One region of the Mesorhizobium sp. M7A.F.Ca.US.007.01.2.1 genome, then DNA from elsewhere that is predicted to be linked to it. Evidence: riboswitches for the same ligand, from Rfam matches in the RefSeq annotation. Region 1 holds a riboswitch; the other holds the start of a gene.
The links. A riboswitch is a leader RNA that binds a small molecule or an ion and turns the genes downstream of it on or off. The one in region 1 is predicted to bind thiamine pyrophosphate.

Region 1 (3,203 bases):
TCAATGAGCTTTCTTACGAATAAGGGAGAATTTCCGCGGCCGGACTATCTCTGAGCGAGCGTGCATGACTGCCAACGGAAGGTCTTGCACGCACCCTTGCGATCTTGAGCAATGGTCGCCATGACTTTCTTCTTGCAGGCTTTTGAGTGGCCCAGCCTGCGATCACCAGACCCCACCGATTCTAAAGAGCGTGGCAGATGGGATAGTCGAGGTTGCCCGTGCACAGTCACGCTCAGGGCTTGCGCCGCCCAGAGGACACGCTGAAAAGGCAGATTGGGGCGCAAGCACGCCATTCACGAGAGGTTCGACATGAAGACCATGCAAGAAAAAGACATTCCGGCATTCGTACAAGCAGTTGTGGACGCCGGCTGCAAAATTTGCGCGATTGGCAACTTGGGATACGTCTTTGGCGATGCTGATTTCACGCCAGCGCAACGGAGGGCCGTCGAGCCACAGCTGCGTAGGATTGCTGAAATCTACGGCGAACGCGATCATCTCATGAACGAGATAGCTGTATATCTGCGGTCGATCGGACGCCATGTCGAGGTTGAGCCGAAGACAGGTATTTCCTGATGGCCGTGATCGCGAGAAGCCGTCTTCCAACCTCTGAATCCTAAAGGAGGTGACCCCCAAGGCCGTTCGTCACCTTCGACCAGAATAACCACATCCGTGACCGCCTGAGCTACTTGGTCGATACGCGCACATGGCCAATACAGTTTCTCCATCCTTCACGAAGCGAATGAGGCTTTGGCCATTCAGCCCCGGTCTACGGGGCGTGACTTGTCCCCGATGCATGCGCGAGCTCTCCGCCCGGCTGGCCGCCGGTCGTCGCCACCGGCCGAAGGCGCCCGAATGCGCTTGACAAGATAGCGTCAGCCCGTTCAACCTAAGGCATTCACCAGGGGAGTCCCGGCAAGGGGCTGAGATACTGCTGGCTTTCGCGGCGCAGTGACCCGTTGAACCTGATCCAGTTCATACTGGCGTAGGGACGGTGCAAGCGCTTTGCGGGAGTTTACGCCCGAGGTCCTGTTGCAGCAGGTCTACAGAAGCGTCTTTTCATCCTTCCGGCACAGAACTGGGTCTCCAATGCATGAGCAAAGGAGCCTCACGATGAATGCCCTCACCCCCGCCGTATCGACGGGACCACTGCCCGCCTCGCGGAAAATCCACAAGCCCGGCGTCCTCTACCCGCAGATCAGGGTGCCGATGCGCGAGATTTCCGTCCATCCGACGGCCGGCGAACCGCCCGTCACCGTCTACGATCCGTCCGGCCCCTACACCGATCCATCAGTCGAAACCAGCATCGAAAAAGGCCTTGCCCGGCTTCGCCACGAATGGGTCACGGCGCGTGGCGATGTCGAAGCCTATGACGGCCGCCACGTCCGGCCGGAAGACAATGGATTCGCCACCGGCGAGCGCCTGACACCGGAATTTCCGATACGCAATCGGCCGCTCAAGGCCAAGCAGGGCAAGGCGGTGACCCAACTTGCCTATGCGCGCGCCGGCATCATCACGCCAGAAATGGAGTTCGTAGCCATCCGCGAGAATCTCGGCCGCGAGGTGATGCGCGGCAAGCTGCAACGCGACGGCGAAGCCTTCGGCGCGGCGATCCCAGATTTCGTCACACCCGAATTCGTGCGCGACGAGGTGGCGCGCGGGCGCGCAATCATTCCCGCCAACATCAATCATCCCGAGAGCGAGCCGATGATCATCGGTCGCAATTTTCTGGTCAAGATCAACGCCAACATCGGTAACTCGGCTGTCACATCGTCGATGGCCGAAGAGGTCGAAAAAATGGTCTGGGCTATCCGCTGGGGCGCGGACACGGTGATGGACCTGTCGACCGGCCGCAACATCCACAACATCCGCGACTGGATCGTGCGCAATGCGCCGGTGCCGATCGGTACGGTGCCGCTCTATCAGGCGCTGGAAAAGGTCAACGGCATCGCCGAGGATCTGAACTGGGAGGTCTACCGCGACACGCTGATCGAGCAGGCCGAGCAAGGCGTCGACTATTTCACCATCCACGCCGGCGTGCGGCTGCACTACATCCCGCTGACCGTCGACCGGGTCACGGGCATCGTCTCGCGCGGCGGCTCGATCATGGCCAAATGGTGCCTGCACCATCACCGGGAGAGCTTCCTCTACGAGCATTTCGAGGAGATCTGCGACATCGCCAGAGCCTATGACGTCTCCTTCTCGCTCGGCGACGGCCTTCGTCCCGGTTCAATCGCCGATGCGAACGACGCGGCGCAATTCGCCGAACTGGAAACACTTGGAGAACTCACCAAGATTGCCTGGGCAAAGGACTGCCAGGTGATGATCGAAGGCCCGGGCCATGTCCCCATGCACAAGATCAAGCAGAACATGGACAAGCAGCTCGCAGTGTGCGGTGAGGCGCCGTTCTACACGTTGGGGCCGCTGACGACCGACATCGCGCCGGGCTATGACCACATCACCTCAGGGATAGGTGCCGCCATGATAGGCTGGTTCGGCACCGCAATGCTTTGCTACGTCACGCCGAAAGAGCATCTCGGCCTTCCCGACCGCAACGACGTCAAGATTGGCGTGATCACCTACAAGATAGCCGCCCATGCAGCCGATCTGGCGAAGGGCCATCCGGCAGCGAAAACCAGGGATGATGCCCTTTCGCGCGCGCGCTTCGAGTTCCGCTGGGAGGACCAGTTCAACCTGTCGCTCGACCCCGAAACCGCACGGTCCTTCCACGACCAGACCTTGCCCAAGGAGGCGCACAAGCTGGCACATTTTTGTTCGATGTGCGGGCCGAAATTCTGCTCCATGCGCATTTCCCACGACATCCGTGCCGAGGCCCAGAAGGAAGGCATGGCGGCAATGGCGGCAAAATACCGGGAGGGCGGCGATCTCTACATGCAGGCGGACGAGACTGGCGTACCGGTCGTGCCAGAGGCTCCCAAACCATCATGAGGGTGCTCGTCAAAGGGGCCGGCGTTGCCGGCCTCACCGTCGCTTTCGAACTCGCCGCCCGCGGCGCGACGGTCACCGTCGCCGAGATGCGGCATGGCCTTGGTGGCAACGCGTCGTGGTTCGCCGGCGGCATGCTGGCGCCATGGTGCGAGCGCGAAAGCGCGGAGCAGCCGGTGCTGGATCTCGGACGCGATGCTGCCGACTGGTGGGATGCGGTGCTGTCGGGTCAGGTGACACGGGCCGGGACATTGGTCGTG
Region 2 (3,203 bases), on a different contig from region 1:
GAGACGTGATATGGCGACTTCGACCGAACGCGCAGTCCTTGCCGGTGGCTGCTTCTGGGGTATGCAGGATTTGATACGGCGCTATCCCGGCGTCATTTCCACCCGTGTTGGCTACAGCGGCGGCGACGTGCCCAACGCCACCTACCGCAACCACGGCAGCCATGCCGAAGCCATCGAGATCAATTTCGATCCGGCCATCATAAGCTATCGCACGCTGCTGGAACGCTTTTTCCAGATCCACGATCCGACGACCCGCAACCGCCAGGGCAACGATGTCGGGACGAGTTATCGCTCGGCGATCTATTACACCAGCGACGAACAGAAGCGCATCGCCGAGGACACGATCGCCGATGTCGATGCCTCGGGCCTGTGGCCGGGCAAGGTCGTCACCGAAGTCGCACCCGTTGGCCCCTTCTGGGAAGCCGAGCCCGAGCATCAGGACTATCTGGAGAAATACCCCAACGGATACACCTGCCACTTCGTCAGGCCGGGGTGGAAGCTGCCGGTTCGGGAAAAAGCGGTGCCGTAGATACACTGATACGACAGGATTTGAGAAGCCGCGGAGCGCTCGCTCCGCGGCTTCTTTTCATTGCAATTCCTACTTGCCGCAATGGTTGTCATTAACTGTCGGCGCGGTGGTGCCCGGCGACGTTCCACTGGCATCGGGCTGTGCGCCCTGCGGATGGGCAGGGCAATTTTCATCCGCGTTTGAATTCGTGGCGCCCGGTGCTACCGTCGTACTGTTGGTCGTGCCGGGGTCTACCGTGTTCGGCGAAGCCGGCGTATTTGGGTCGACGGTGACCGACTTGCCGCTGCCGCCGGATCCGTCGGTGCCGCTTGTGCCATTGCTCTGCGCCATGGCCGATGTCGCCAGGCCAATGGTGAGCGCCGAAGCTGCGAGGATTTTCATGAACATGGTTTGTCTCCATTGTCTGTGAACTCGTCGCGTAGCGACTGGTGGGACAACCTCGCGGCCTGGTGAAGGTTCCCGATAAATTCTCGCGCCGGCAGAGCCAACCGCTCCCGCCCTGGCGCAATGCTTTTGGCGCAGTGCGATAAAAAAAACGGCTTTTCCTTCAACTCGAATGATGCTTTAAGGCGCACATCCACAGGGGTGCTCCGTACGGTCGGGGCTGAGACGGGGGCGGCAAGCCCACAGACCCTAGAAGCTGATCTGGGTAATACCAGCGGAGCGAGGCGGGCGATGTTTTCAGGCGCACAGATTTCCCTATATCCCATGACCGACGATTTCGTCGGTGTCATCCTTGGCGCGCTCGGTGCGCTCGATCCCTGGCGCGACAAACTCAGGATCGAGACCGACGACATCTCGACCTTGCTGATCGGGCCGCCCGAAGTGCTGTTTCCTGCCATGCGCGACCTCTTCGTGGCGGCGGCACGCAGCGGCAAACATTGCGTGTTGTCGGCCACCATCTCGCGCGGCTGCCCTGGCGAGCCGGACGATCCGATCTGCCGCTCCGATGCGTTTGGCGGGCCCGTCGGTCCACTCGGCCCCCGCAAGGACGCGGCCATCGCGGCGGTGCGCAATGCTGCTGCCACCGGCCAGCCGGCGGCGGCGCAGTTCTCGCTCTATGTGATGGGCACAGACGACCACATGGACGAGATCTACGGCTGCATAGACTTTCTCAAGCAGTCCGGCGTCTATGAGCGCTCCAAACATTTCTGCACGAAACTGCGCGGTGATGCCGGTGCGATCTTTTCGGCGCTGGACGAGGCTTTCTGCCGTTTCGGACCAGGCGCTGGCCACGTAACCCTCGACGTCACGGTCTCGGCCAACAGCCCGTCGGCCGTCTGAAGCCGCGCCGCTCTCGCGGCCGTCAAAGGTTATCTCCCGTGGTCTCATCATCAGTCGCTTCGCGCCCGATCGCGAGCTTTCTCGTCAAGGCAATGCCGGCCATGATCTCGGCCGGTTTGCTCCTGCTGGCGTGGGAGCTTTATGCCACCTATTCCGGCATCAGGGCCACGATACTGCCGGCGCCGTCACGCGTCTTCGAGCAAGCGATGCTCAATCGCGAGGCGCTGGCCGACAATGCCGTTCCGACCATCCGTGCCACGCTTCTTGGCTTTGCCTGTTCGCTCAGCGCCGCCTTCGTGCTGTCGATGCTGGTCGACTTCTTCCAGCCGCTGCGGCGTGCGTTGTTTCCCGTCTTCATCGTCAGCCAGACCTTGCCGCTGGTGGCGGTCGCGCCGCTGGTGGTGCTGTGGTTCGGCTTCGGGCTGGCGCCCAAGATCATGCTGGTGGCGCTGGTCACCTTTTTTCCGATGCTGGTTGCATTGGTCGAAGGCTATGAGGCGACCGAGGCCGAGATCGGGCAAATGCTGCGCGCCATGGGGGCAGGGCGCTGGCGCATCTTCCTGCTGGCGCGGCTGCCTTCGGCGCTGCCTTACTTCTTTGCCGGGTTGAGGATCTCCATCACCTATGCGGTGGTCGGCGCCATCTTCGCTGAATATGCCGGTGCCGCGAAGGGTCTGGGCATCTACATGCTCAACGCCAAAAACAATTTCCGTCCTGATCTGGTTCTTGCCGCCGTCGGTGTCAGCGCGGCGCTGACCCTTGTCCTGTTCGGGTTGACCGTGTTGCTGCAGCGCCTTGCCATGCCCTGGGAGCGAGCCGACAGGGAAACTGCCGGGAAGGGGGCCTGGCGATGAGCCGGCTCGAACTGCGGCATGTGCACAAGGCGTTCGGTGGGCTCGACGTGCTGGCCGATATTTCGCTCAGCGTCGGCGCTGGTGAGTTCGTCTCGATCCTTGGACCCTCGGGTGCCGGCAAGTCGACGCTGTTCCAGCTTCTGACCGGCGCCGAGCATGGCGAGGGCGAGATGTTGTTCGACGGCGCGCGGCTCGACGACCACGGCAGGCACTTCGCCTTCATGCCGCAGCGCGACGCGCTGATGCCATGGCGGCGCATCCTCGACAACACGACGCTCGGGCTCGAAGTGCAAGGTATGAGGAGACAGGCGGCGCGGGCGCGCGTTGCGCCGTTGTTTGCCGAATTCGGGCTTGCCGGCTTCGAGCGGCATTTTCCCGCGCAGCTGTCCGGCGGCATGCGCCAGCGCGCGGCCTTGCTGCGCACCGTGGTGCAGGAGCGCGACATGCTCCTGCTCGACGAGCCGTTCGGCGCGCTCGATGCGCTGACCCGCACCGCCATGCAGCGCTGGCTCGAACAGATGTGGCGGCATCATCGC

Region 2: linked by a shared signal. The riboswitch ahead of EN949_RS21930 (YkoF family thiamine/hydroxymethylpyrimidine-binding protein) and the one ahead of thiC (phosphomethylpyrimidine synthase ThiC) in region 1 are both predicted to bind thiamine pyrophosphate.

Annotation. Positions count from the first base shown of each region.
Region 1 is NZ_RZQP01000138.1:4,988-8,190, forward strand. It holds gene EN949_RS22430 (hypothetical protein) at 310-573, shown strand; TPP riboswitch at 891-1,007, shown strand; gene thiC (phosphomethylpyrimidine synthase ThiC) at 1,111-2,946, shown strand; gene thiO (glycine oxidase ThiO) at 2,943-3,203, shown strand, end outside.
Region 2 is NZ_RZQP01000132.1:3,510-6,712, forward strand. It holds gene msrA (peptide-methionine (S)-S-oxide reductase MsrA) at 11-529, shown strand; gene EN949_RS21925 (hypothetical protein) at 599-916, opposite strand; TPP riboswitch at 1,101-1,214, shown strand; gene EN949_RS21930 (YkoF family thiamine/hydroxymethylpyrimidine-binding protein) at 1,205-1,813, shown strand; gene EN949_RS21935 (ABC transporter permease) at 1,906-2,667, shown strand; gene EN949_RS21940 (ABC transporter ATP-binding protein) at 2,664-3,203, shown strand, end outside.